3 regions of the Allofournierella sp. genome follow, and region 1 is predicted to be linked to each of the others. Evidence: predicted binding sites of a transcription regulator. Region 1 holds the regulator's gene; each other region holds the start of a gene.
The links. The regulator Rex, encoded in region 1, represses fermentation and respiration genes when NADH is low (regulators of the CRP and FNR family bind a similar motif). The targets are predictions, from matches to a motif close to ATTGTTAANNNNTTAACAAT.

Region 1 (4,252 bases):
GCACAGGTCCGCCACCTGGGCGTTGCCCGCAATGTCCTTGCCCAGGGCAAGGGTCAGGGGCGAGGCGCTGCGGGTGTAGGCCTGGGATTCAAAGATGCCACGGATGCCCACCGGGCTGGATTTTCGGTTGGGCACCTCCACGCCCACGGCAGGCTTGCCGGGGATGGGGGCCTCGATGCGCACGCCGGCCGCCGCCAGGTTCAGGGCAATATCATCGGCCAGACCGGTGATTCGGCTGATCTTCACGCCCGCCAGGGGCTGCAGCTCGTACCGGGTGACCGAGGGGCCGCGGCAGATGTCCAGCACGCGGGTCTTTACGCCGAAGCTTTCCAGCGTGCTCACCAGCAGCTCGGCGTTCTTTTTCAGCTCCGCCTCCACGCCCGGGTCCTCCGCCGACTCCATCACCTGGAACAGGTCAAGCGGCGGATAGCAATAGGCAGCAGGCTGTTCCACAGGCTGCGCAAGGGCGGTTTCCGCCGTGGCGGCCGCCGGGTTCAGCGGACGCAGCGGCTCGCCGTAGGAATTGCCCATAGTCTGGCTGGGCTCCATGGCCTTGTGGATCAGACTGTCCAGCTCGGTGACACCGACATTGGGCTGCTCCGGCTCCAGCGGGATCGGCTGGTCCAGCTGGAAGGGCGGCTCGTCCGCGTCGGAGGGCTCCGGCGCCTGATCGAACCGCATCTCCCAGGCATAGTCCGGGCTGCTGCTGGGATAGGGCTCGAAGCCCACATCCGGGTCCTGCTGAGGCTCGTCCATGGGAATCTCGGTCTCGAATTCGCTGTGCTCCTCCGGCTCGGACCCCGGAACCGCTGGGCAAAGGCCTCCTGCTTTTGCTGGCGGGCAGCGGCCCGCTCCTGGGCGGCGGCGCGGCGCTCGGGTTCCCGGCGCAGCTGCTCCTCCTCCCAGGCCTCGCGCTGCTGGCGGGCAGCATCCCGGTCAGCCTTCCAGTCGCCCAGATAGTCCTCCGCGATCTGCCACAGATCACCCGGGGTCACCCCCAGGTACCACATGACCATGGCGATGAGCATGATGACCAGCAGGATATTCGCCGCCGGATGCCCGCACAAGGCCAGCAGGGTGCCGCCGATGATGCCGCCCAACAGGCCACCGCCCAGCATACCCTGACCGTTGGCGTATAACGCCGCGGTGGCCTTGCCGAAGCTCAGGCCCACCAGGTCGATTTTGGAGAACACCACTGCCGTGCCGCAGATCAGCATCATCAGCAGCAGGGACTTGGCGCAGCGGGACCAGATGGGCCGCCCCAGCGCCACCAGCACCGCGATGTAGAGCAGCACCGGCCCCAGCAGATAGGTACACACGCCGAACACGCCGAACAGCACGCCGCGCAGCATGGCCCAGACCGACTGCCCGGCCACCAGAGACATGGCAATGATCACAACGCCCAGGCAGAACAGCAGAATGCTCCAGCTCTGGGCCACATCCGGCTGGCTGCGCCGTGAGCGGGAGCGGGTGGTTTTCGCGCCGCTTTTTGCGGCGGGTTTCTTCTTTTGTGCCATACGCTTTCTTTCCCTCGTTTATGTATTTCCAGCCCCCGGACCATTTGGTTTTCCGGGGGCGCCGCGCACCCGGCGCGGGAATTTTTCGGAACTTATCTATTGTATCATAAAACCATAGGTTTTAAAACCCAATTTATCGGACAGTTTCCTCTCTGCTTCGGCTTTCCTCATTCTTTGCGCCGGTTCGATTCCGTTCGATCTGGCGATACAGGTAAGCAAGCGCGTCGCCCAGACCGCCCAGTTCGTCGATCAGGCCCTCGGCCACCGCCTGCTCACCGCCCAGCACGGTCCCCACATCCATCACCAGCTCGCCGGTGTGCATCATCAGCTCCAGAAAACGCTCTTCGCTGATGTGGGAATGGCTTTGCACAAAGCCGGTGATGCGCTCCTGCATCTGCTCGAAATAGCGCATGGTCTGGGGCACCCCCAATACCAGCCCGGAATGTCGCACCGGGTGAATGGTCATGGTGGCAGTGGGCACAATAAAGCTGTGCTTGGCGCTGACCGCCAGCGGGATGCCGATGGAATGCCCGCCGCCCAGCACCAGGGTGGCGCTGGGCTTGGTCACCCCGCTGATCAGCTCAGCCAGGGCAAGGCCCGCCTCCACGTCGCCGCCTACGGTATTCAAAATCACCAGCAGACCCTCGATCTCCGGGTCCTCCTCAATGGCCACCAGCTGTGGGATCACATGCTCGTAGCGGGTCACCTTCTGCTCCTGTCCGGCACTCACGTGGCCCTCGATCAGACCGATCACCGTGAGGCAATGGATGGCATGACGGCCCTTGGTGCGGATCACCGAGCCGGTGTCCATCATAAAATCCTGTTCCAGCTTTTCCTGCTCCACCTGGGCATCGGTGGGCCGCGGAGTATCATTGTTCGGCATTGGTCTCTTCGCTCCTTTTGGCAACGCCGCCTGCGGTGTTGGCCGTGAATCGTGCGGGGCTGCCTTTTGTTTTTTCTATCAGTTTGCACGAATTTTTTGTCTTTATGCCCACACAGACGGCCTTCCGCCCTGCAATTGGTTTGACAAGCCTTTGTGAATCCAGTATTATAAAGTATGGATATTCCTGCAAAAGGCCTGTTTTCGCCTTTTGCTCGCTTCTGCACAGGGCAGGCCACGTACCCGCCCGTTGCTTTAAATCATTTTCAAAAGACGGTGATGATAATATGAACCATTCTCAAGGAAAGGTATCTCTGCCGGTAATCAAACGGCTGCCCAAATATTACCGCTACATCAGCCAGATGCAGAGAAACGGTGTGGTAAAGGTATCTTCCAGTGAACTGGCCCGCATGATGGGCACCACTGCCAGTCAGGTACGCCAGGACTTTAACTGCTTTGGCGGTTTTGGCCAGCAGGGAATCGGCTATAATGTGGAGGTACTGCTGCACGAGATCGGTCGCCTGCTGTTTGGCGAGGGCGAAAAGCTGCCCACCATTCTGATCGGTGCCGGCCGTCTGGGCCGGGCGGTCTCCCGTTTTCTGACCACCGATACCAACGGCTACCATCTGCTGGCTGTATTCGATGTGCAGCAGGAGCTGGTGGGCCAGGATCTGGACGGTATTCCCATCCATCACATTGATGAGCTGGAGTCCTTCTGTGCCGCCCACAATCCTCAGGTGGCGGTGCTCTGCCTGCCCCGTGAGGGCGCAAAGGAGCTTTCCGGCCGGCTGGTGGACCTGGGCATCCGGGGCTTCTGGAACTTCAGTCACTACGATCTTTCCATTCCCTACCCCAATGTGACGGTGGAGAATGCCCATCTGGGCGACAGCCTGATGAGCCTGGGCTACCGGCTGCGGAACGACTGAATCCATCAAACAACAGCAGCCCGGCTGCGTGAAAGCGCAGCCGGGCTGACTTTTGGCGAATGAGCGTCTTCTTCGCCGTATAAAGAGGTTTATGCAACACTATGGCAAAATTGTATTTTCGCTACGGCGCCATGAACAGCGGCAAAAGCACTGCCCTGATGCAGGTGGCCTATAATTACGAGGAGCGCGGCATGCGGGTGCTGGTGATGAAGCCCAGCGTGGATACCAAGGGCGGCGACAAGCTGGTCAGCCGACTGGGTGTGACCCGGCTGGTAGACATTGCCGTGACCCCCAAGCTGGACATTCTGGACCTGGTGCGGGATCTGCTGACCCGTGCCCCCGCCCCGGCTTGCATTCTCACCGATATTCGTGTTTGAAGGCGATCAGGTTGTCATCGACGAGGGCGGCGAAGTGGAATACGTAAGCCTGTGTGCCCAGTGCTATTTCAAGGCGCGGGATGACTTCTATCGCCGCCATCCCCGCATTACAGTTTGAGCATATAACAAAACTCCCGAAAGCCTGTGCGGCTTTCGGGAGTTTTCTTTTTGGGGCAATTTACAGCACAACGCCCTTGACCAGCAGCGAGATGGTGCCGTCCGGCTCGTTGACGAACTCCACATAGTCGTTGTCGCCACGCAGAAGACTGGTGGGGATCTTCATCTCGATGCCGCTCTCGGTCTTGATGGACTGGTATTCCATCCGCTTGATGCGGGCGGGCGGAACCGATACGGTTTCCTCCAGAGGCAGATTCGCCTGCTCCAGCTCCTGGGTGAAGGACTCCACCGCCAGCGGGAACTGCTCCTCCAGCCGCTCCTTTACCCGCTGGACCTCCAGACTGCCGTCACCGGCCACCGCCTCCTCACAGAGGATGGCTGCGATCTCACTGTCGCTTTTCTGGTTGTCCTCGTAGCTTTGGCGCACCGCCTGGG
Region 2 (4,252 bases), on a different contig from region 1:
TCTGCCCAAGTATACCGATCCCCGCAACGACATCATCACCAGCTTTGAAACCGGTGAACCGGCGGCTATGGTGGCCTTCTGCCAGGGTATCCAGGCAGGCAGCCCGGTGGATAGCTTTGCCGCGCCGGAACCCTACGCCATGCCCGGCTACACCAGCGAGGTGATCATGGCGGCGGGTGCCTTCACCAACGGCAGCAGCATCGAGCTCAGCTGTGATGGACCCATGCGCCCGCCCTATACCGTTTACCTGCAGGGTGGTCTGAACTTTGCGGCCAGCCGCTCAGGTGTGCTGCTGGCTGCCCAGCGGGCATTTGACGGCCAATAACGATAAAAGCATTCTCAAAAGCCCCGTATCGCTTTGATATGGGGCTTTTTGCATGTTATTTTGCACAATCGATGCTACGGTTTTTTATGAAGAAATTGATATAATTTTGTAAGAACTGTACTGGGCTAAAAGAAATGTTCGAAACAGTGAAACGGAATTCACAAAATAATTGTTTCTTATGGAAGAAAACTGGCGATATTGTTTGCTTGTGAATTGTTGCTAAAAAAGTGACAAAGTTTTTTTCTCTCAGTAAGCAATTGTGCAAAAATACTGTGCTTGCACTTTGTGATTGATTTGTGTATAATGCGTTGGTGCCCTACTTAATAAGAGAGAGTTTAAATTGGGAGGAATCAACGATATGTCTTATGATTTTTTGTGGCAGATCGCTCTGATCTTGGTGAGCACCAAGGTTTGCGGCCTGATTACCCGCCGCTTCCAGATGCCTCAGGTGGTAGGCGCTCTGCTGGCAGGTCTGCTGCTGGGTCCCGCTGTGTTCGGCCTGCTGCCCAGCGACAGTGAGATGATCAAGCAGCTGGCGGAGCTGGGCGTGATCGTGATCATGTTCTCTGCCGGTATGGAGACCGATATCCGCGACCTGAAGAACGCGGGTAAGTCCGGCTTCCTGGTGGCGATGCTTGGCGTTCTGGTGCCGCTGCTGGGCGGTGCGGGTCTGGCTGCCTGGCTGGCTCCCACCGAGAACATGCTGCAGAACTTCTTTATCGGTACCGTTCTGACCGCCACCTCCGTGAGCATCACGGTGGAGGCCCTGCGTGAGATGGGCCGTCTGCAGAGCCGGGTGGGCAACACCATTCTGGCCGCTGCTATCATCGACGATATTCTGGGCATCATCGCCCTGACCATCATGACCAGCCTGGGCGGCGGCGGCGAAAGCATTGCGGTTGTGCTGCTGAAGATTGTTCTGTTCCTGGTGGTCTGCTGCTTTGTGTATGTGGTTGGCCTGAAGGTGCTGGACTGGTACATCGAGCGTGCCGGCCGCCGCGATCTGCGGCGTTTCCCCATCGCGGCCTTTGTGGTCTGCCTGATGATGGCCTGGATCGCCGAGCACTTCTTCGGCGTGGCCGATATTACCGGTGCCTTTGCGGCTGGTCTGATGATCGGTGCCACCAAGAAGGCTGGCTACATCGCTTCCAAGTTTGAGCCGGTGCAGTACCTGTTCCTGGCCCCCGTGTTCTTTGCCAGCATCGGTATGACCGTGGTGCTGCCTGCCATGAGCACTCAGATCGTGATCTTCAGTGTACTGCTGGTGGTGGTTGCGGTTCTGTCCAAGTGGCTGGGCTGCGGCGTGGGTGCCAAGATGTGTGGCTTCACCACCCGCGAGTGCAACCAGATCGGCCTGGGCATGGTATGCCGCGGCGAGGTTGCGCTGATCGTTGCCAATAAGGGCGCAGAGGTTGGCCTGATGCCGGACGCTCTGTTCGCGCCTGTGATCATCATGGTTATCATCAGCACCATCCTGACCCCGATTCTGTTGAAGCTTGCCTACCGTGGTGAGGATGCTCTGCAGTTGGAGGAGAGCCCGCTGGAGAACCGCAGCGAAGCGCTGGAACAGCTGGATATCGTTACCGATCAGCTGCTCACCCGCGAACAGGAGATCAAGGAAAAGAATCAGAAGCATTGAGTTGCTTACATGTGTGGGCCCTGAACAGGGCCCGCACATATTTTTTTGAAAAAACTAGAAAAAAAGACTTGCATTCTTTTCTGAACTGTGTTATATTATTAAAGTCGCTGGAAGCAAGGCGGCCAGATAATCCTCAATAGCTCAGTCGGTAGAGCATGCGGCTGTTAACCGCAGGGTCGTTGGTTCGAGTCCAACTTGGGGAGCCAAAAAGAGCGTATCGAGCAATCGGTACGCTCTTTCTTTTTGCAAAGCGGCAACGACCCTGTGCGTTGTGTGATGCCGGTAAATATCGTGACTTTGTATCAGGTTTGTGATAAAGTAAAAGGGTAGAACGATTCGTCAAAAGGAGGCGCCCGCCATGGAATCTGCGCTGAAAACCAAATATAAGCTGGCCAATGCCCTGAAAGAACTGGTAGGACGCGAACCTCTGGATAAGATCACCGTGAAGCAGATCGTGGAAAGCTGCGGAATGAGCCGTCAGACCTTTTACCGATGCTTTTTGGACAAATACGATCTGGTAAACTGGTATTTCGAGCGGCTTGTTGAGCAGTCCTTCAAGGAGATGGGCGTGAGCCTTACCCTGCGGGAGGGCCTGCTCAATAAATTTCGCTTTATTAAGGCGGAGCAGAGCTTTTTTGCCTGTGCTTTCGGCAGTCACGACGCCAACTCGCTGATGGCGTACGATTATGAATACATTCACCGCTTCTACAGCGAGATCATCACCCGCAAGACTGGTGCGCCTCTCACCGAGGATGTGGCTTTTTTGCTGGAGATGTACTGCCGTGCGTCCATTCAGATGACTGCCAGCTGGGCAGTGAGCGGTATGAAGCGCAGCCCGGAACAGATGGTGGAGCTGTTGATTGAGGCGATGCCCCAGCGCCTGGAGCTGCTGCTGCGGGATCTGCACCCGGAAGCCTGATGCGGGCTGTTCCGGCCTTTTTGATAAAATTATGAAATGTGACACTGGGATTCATGTGTAACTTGTAAATGGGAAAATCATATTGTTATAATAATAACAGTGAAACGCTTTTCGCCGAGTTGCAGCGGAACAAGCGTCCCGGTTTTTACTTTTCATAACAAAAAGGAGAGGTTTACCCATGGCTAACCGTATTGTTCTGAACACCATTTCCTATCATGGCAAGGGCGCCATCGAGAACATCGTTCCCGAGCTGACCGCCCGTGGCTACAAGAAGGCTTTTGTCTGCTCCGACCCCGATCTGGTTAAGTTCGGTGTGACCAAGAAGGTCACCGATCTGCTGGATGCTGCCGGCTTCGCTTACGAAGTGTACAGCGAGATCAAGCCCAACCCCACCATCGAGAACGTACAGCACGGCGTTGAGGCCTTCAAGGCTTCCGGCGCGGACTGCATCGTGACCATCGGCGGCGGTTCTTCCATGGATACTGCCAAGGCCATTGGTATCATCATCAACAACCCCGAGTTCGCCGATGTGCGCAGCCTGGAGGGCGTTGCTCCCACCAAGAAGCATGCCGTGTTCACCATCGCTGTTCCCACCACCGCCGGCACCGCCGCTGAGGTTACCATCAACTACGTGATCACCGATGTGGAGAAGAAGCGCAAGTTCGTTTGCGTGGACACCAACGACATCCCCGAGGTTGCTGTGGTTGACCCCGACATGATGAGCAGCATGCCCAAGGGCCTGACCGCTGCCACCGGTATGGATGCTCTGACCCATGCCATCGAGGGTTACATCACCAAGGGCGCCTGGGAGATGACCGACATGTTCCACCTGAAGGCCATCGAGCTGATCTCCAAGCACCTGCGAGGCGCTGTTGAGAACACTCCGGAAGGCCGTGAGGGCATGGCTCTGGCGCAGTACATCGCCGGCCAGGGCTTCTCCAACGTGGGCCTGGGCATCGTTCACAGCATGGCTCACAGCCTGGGCGCTGTTTACGACACTCCTCACGGTGTTGCCAACGCCATCCTGCTGCCCACCGTGATGGAGTACAACGCTCCCGCTACCGGTGAGAAGTACCGCGACATCGCCAAGGCCATGGGCGTGGAAGGCACCGAGACCATGACCAAGGAAGAGTACATCAAGGCCGCTGTGGATGCCGTGAAGAAGCTCTCCGCCGATGTGGGCATCCCCGCCGACCTGAAGGCTATCGTGAAGGAAGAGGATGTACAGTTCCTGTCTGAGTCCGCTTACGCCGATGCCTGCCGTCCCGGCAACCCCCGCGACACCAGCGTGGAGGAGATCGCTGCTCTGTACCGCAGACTGCTGTAATCAGCCAGCTGAATCAAATTTTTCGTGCGCCCCGAGTTTGCT
Region 3 (4,252 bases), on a different contig from region 1:
CCTTGGCAACAGCCTCGCCGTACAGCTCGCCCAGCACCTTGCGGATGGCAGCGCAGACTTCCTGAGCCTGGTCGCTGGTGGCAGTCTTGCCGGTGCCGATGGCCCAAACGGGCTCGTAAGCGATGACCACATTGGCCATCTGCTCGGCACTCACGCCGTTCAGGGCGATCTTGGTCTGCATGCGGACCAGCTCCTCGGTCACGCCCTGCTCGCGCTGGGTCAGGTTCTCGCCCACGCATACCAGCACCTTCAGGCCGGCGTTCAGAGCAGCCAGGGTGCGCTTGTTCACGGTCTCGTCGGTCTCAGCGAAGTACTGACGGCGCTCGGAGTGGCCGGTGATCACGTACTCAACGCCCAGGTCGACCAGCATGTCGGCGCTGATCTCGCCGGTGAACGCGCCGCTCTTCTCGAAGTGCACGTTCTCGGCGCCCACATGAATGTTGGTGCCCTTGGTCTTCTCCACAGCGGTGACCAGGGTGGTGAAGGGGGTGCAGATCACGACCTCGCAGTCGGCATCCTTCACGGCGGGGATCAGAGCGTCGATCAGCTCAACAGCCTCGGTGGCGGTCTTGTTCATCTTCCAGTTACCGGCGATGATGGCCTTGCGGTTTGCTTTATCCATGATAAAATACCCTCACTTTATGAATTCTGTAACACACTGGAAAAGGCCCCAGCCGCCCGGCACAAGGGGGGGCGACTGAGGCTTTTTTTCAAAGGATCAGGCGTTCTGGATGCAGGCGATGCCGGGCAGCTCCTTGCCCTCCAGGTACTCCAGAGAAGCACCGCCGCCGGTGGAGATGTGGGTCATCTTGTCGGCGAAGCCCAGCTGCATTACGGCAGCAGCGCTGTCACCGCCGCCGATCACGGTGGTGGCGTCGGACTCGGCCATGGCCTTGGCAACGGCCAGGGTGCCGGCAGCCAGGGTGGGGTTCTCGAACACGCCCATGGGGCCGTTCCATACAACGGTCTTGCTGGCCTTCACGGCGTCAGCAAACAGCTTCTCGGTCTCGGGTCCGATGTCCAGGCCCATCATGCCGGCGGGCATAGCGTCGGCAGCAACCATCTGAACCTCGATGGGAGCGTCGATGGGATCGGGGAAGGAAGCGGCCACAGCGGTGTCAACAGGCAGCAGCAGCTTTACGCCCTTCTCCTCGGCCTTCTTCATCATGTCCTTGCAGTAGTCCAGCTTCTCGGTGTCCACCAGGCTGGTGCCAACCTCGTAGCCCTTGGCGGCCAGGAAGGTGTAGGCCATGCCGCCGCCGATGATCAGGGTGTCCACCTTCTCCAGCAGGTTGCTGATAACATTCAGCTTGTCGGCAACCTTGGCGCCGCCCAGGATGGCGGTGAAGGGACGAACGGGATCGTTCACGGCGTTGCCCAGGTAGCGGATCTCCTTCTCCATCAGGTAGCCAACAGCGGTGTCCTTGATGTAGTCGGTCACGCCGGCGGTGGAGCAGTGGGCGCGGTGAGCGGAGCCGAAGGCGTCGTTCACGTAGCAGTCAGCCAGGCTGGCCAGCTCTTCGCTGAACTCGGGCAGGTTCTTGGTCTCCTCCTTGCGGAAGCGGGTGTTCTGCAGCAGAACCACGTCGCCGTCGTTCATAGCGGCAACAGCGGCCTTGGCCTGCTCGCCCACAACGGTGTCGTCATTGGCGAACACAACGTTCTTGCCCAGCAGCTCGCCCAGACGCACGGCTACGGGAGCCAGGCTGAACTTCTCTTCGGGGCCGTTCTTGGGCTTGCCCAGATGGCTGCACAGGATCACCTTGCCGCCGTTCTCGATCAGCTTCTTGATGGTGGGCAGGGCGGCAACGATGCGGTTATCGTTGGTGATAACGCCCTCCTTCATGGGAACGTTGAAATCGCAGCGCACCAGAACGCGCTTGCCCTTAACGTCCAGTTCCTCAACGGTTTTTTTACCTAAGCCCATTGTTCTTTCTCCTCTCATTTTTGAAAGTATCCCAAAGGGAACGGCCGCTTGTGCGGGATGCACAAATGACCGCCTTGTCATACCTGCCTTTATTATAATCAAAACAGGCCGGATACGCAAGTTTTTTCTTGTTACTCTTTTAACGAAATACGCCCCCTTCCGGCCGCAAAATCTGGGCGGTATGCGCTTTTTTGCGTTTCGCAGGTAAAAAAACGGCAAAGAAATCGAAAGAGGAGGAAAAGCGGAACCAGGCAGGCAAAAAACCTGAAAAGAATTGGCAAAGCTGCTCCGAGCCCCGGCAAATGTGATACAATAAAAATATAAGGGCACCGGGGGTGTTCTGCCCGGGGTGCCCGGAACGCGGTTTCATCCGCCGCAAGGCGGCTTTTCTTCACAGCAAAGGAGGCAATGCGTATGCCGGGCCTTGTGACCCATTGTGTGTTCGGCGCCCGCACCCTGGCCCGTCTGCCGGACTGCGGGGCCAAGCGGGCCGCTCAGCGGCATTCCCGGGCCTTTTTCCTGGGGTGCCAGGGGCCGGACCTGTTTACTTATAACTTTTTGCGGCTGGCCTTTTCCAACCACCGGAACCTGGGGGCCTATCTGCACAACCACCGCATCAAGGCGCTGTTTCTGCAGATGTTCGCCTGCCTGCCCGAGTCAGGGCCCGAGCGGGAGGTCTGCCTTGCCTATCTGGCGGGGGCCTACTGCCACTATGTGTGCGACAGCGTGTGCCACACCTTTGTGTACGCCCGCACCGGCTACGACCCGGCCCACAAGAGCGCCCGCTACTACGGCCGCCACGCCGCGCTGGAAAGCGACATCGACGCCTGGTACATGGCCCAGTGCGGCTACAGCTACACCCGGCTGCGCCAGGAGCAGGTGTTCCGGCTGAATGAGGCGGAAAGCCAGCTGGTGAGCAAGTATCTGGCACGGGTTCTGCAGGGCACACTGGGCGATCTGTTCCCGGTGCGCTCGCCCTTCCGGCCGGCCTTCGTGCGCCGGGCCATGGTGATGGCCTCGCTGGAGTCCAGCCTGCTGCACGACCCGAATGCCCAGCGGCGGCAGATGGTGGAAAAATTTGAAAACAAGGTGATGAAGTTCCCGCTGCTGTCGGCCAAGTTCATCACCGACGGTCCCAGCAGCATGCCGGACCCCATGAATCTGGCCCATGCCCCCTGGCGGGACCCCTGGAAGCCCCAGCGCCTGTTCACCGACAGCTTTGACGAGCTGTTCTGCAAGGGGCTGCGGCTGGCGGTGTGGCTGCTGCCCCAGATGGACGACCCGGTGCGCTTTCTCGTGATGACCGGCGACACCAACTACCACGACGACCGGGTGCTGGCGGCGAACTTCCAGCGGCTGGAGCGGGCGGTGGCGGCCGGCCAGACCGAAGCGCCCAGCCCCGCCCCGGCGGCAAGCGGTGTGCGGTGAAGAATATTCGGATGCGAAAGGCCCTCTTTCCGGCTCGGAAAGAGGGCCTTTTTGTCGTTTTGGTCATGGGAAGATGAAGAATGAGCAAAAAATTTTGAAAAACCGATGAAAACCGAAAAAAAGCCCCCACAGAAGGCGACAAACGCTGTATAATATCTGCGCGGCTGCCCCGGAGGGGGGAGCGCCGCGAAACAGGAATAAAACAGAATGAAAAAATGAGAAAGAGGATTGCACCATGAAAAAGAAGATCCTTGTGGGAGTGGCCGTTCTGGTCGTGCTGGCCGCGGTGGTTCTCGCCGGCGTGCTGGTGGTCTCCAAGTATCTGGTGGGCGGCGAAAAGCGCACCCGGGACAAATGGGAGGTCGAGACCGGCACCTACACCTTCACCGACGACGAGATCAATGTGCAGATGTACCGCCAGCCGGTGGAGGCCAGCATCGAGGTGGCCCAGATTTTGCCCGGCGAGTACGAGCAGGAGGGCTTTACTTACTACAACGAAGAGGTGCAGCAGCGCCTGGCCCAGAGCCTGATGACCATGATGGCCGGGGGCGAGTTCACCATGGAGGCCCCGCTGGCGGTGCTGAATCCCTTCGGCACCGGGTCCAACGGCCTGTATCTGTATTTTAATACCGATACCAACTGCCAGATCCGCTATACCGTCACCACCGAGGACGAGAGCATCCCGGCCTACACCGCCACCGCCAACTCCGCCCAGGAATTCGGCAAGGTGCAGGAATTTCTGCTCATCGGCCTTGTGCCCGGGCTGGAAAATGAGGTGACGCTGGAGGCGGTGAACAGGCAGGGCGAGGTAAAGCAGAGCTTCCCCTTCACCATCCAGATGCCCGAGACCACCTCCGGCCACGCCAACCGGCTGGAGGCCACCGAGGGCGACAGCAC

Region 2: a site for Rex is predicted at 2,965-2,984, ahead of fucO (lactaldehyde reductase). Genes of this name have one in related genera too.
Region 3: a site for Rex is predicted at 2,055-2,074, ahead of pgk (phosphoglycerate kinase). Genes of this name have one in related genera too.

What each region holds. Positions count from the first base shown of each region.
Region 1 is NZ_JAGHKE010000085.1:711-4,962, reverse strand. It holds gene J7G73_RS10780 (DNA translocase FtsK) at 1-756, opposite strand, end outside; partial or broken gene J7G73_RS10775 (hypothetical protein) at 870-1,010, opposite strand; gene J7G73_RS10770 (ATP-dependent Clp protease proteolytic subunit) at 1,651-2,400, opposite strand; gene J7G73_RS10765 (redox-sensing transcriptional repressor Rex) at 2,685-3,323, shown strand; partial or broken gene J7G73_RS10760 (hypothetical protein) at 3,425-3,818, shown strand; gene J7G73_RS10755 (nucleoid-associated protein) at 3,879-4,252, opposite strand, start outside.
Region 2 is NZ_JAGHKE010000003.1:32,220-36,471, forward strand. It holds gene J7G73_RS00715 (methionine gamma-lyase family protein) at 1-325, shown strand, start outside; gene J7G73_RS00720 (cation:proton antiporter) at 684-1,964, shown strand; tRNA gene J7G73_RS00725 (tRNA-Asn) at 2,095-2,170, shown strand; gene J7G73_RS00730 (TetR/AcrR family transcriptional regulator C-terminal domain-containing protein) at 2,323-2,883, shown strand; gene fucO (lactaldehyde reductase) at 3,062-4,210, shown strand.
Region 3 is NZ_JAGHKE010000087.1:3,914-8,165, reverse strand. It holds gene tpiA (triose-phosphate isomerase) at 1-622, opposite strand, end outside; gene pgk (phosphoglycerate kinase) at 719-1,927, opposite strand; gene J7G73_RS10925 (zinc dependent phospholipase C family protein) at 2,342-3,355, shown strand; gene J7G73_RS10920 (aryl-sulfate sulfotransferase) at 3,591-4,252, shown strand, end outside.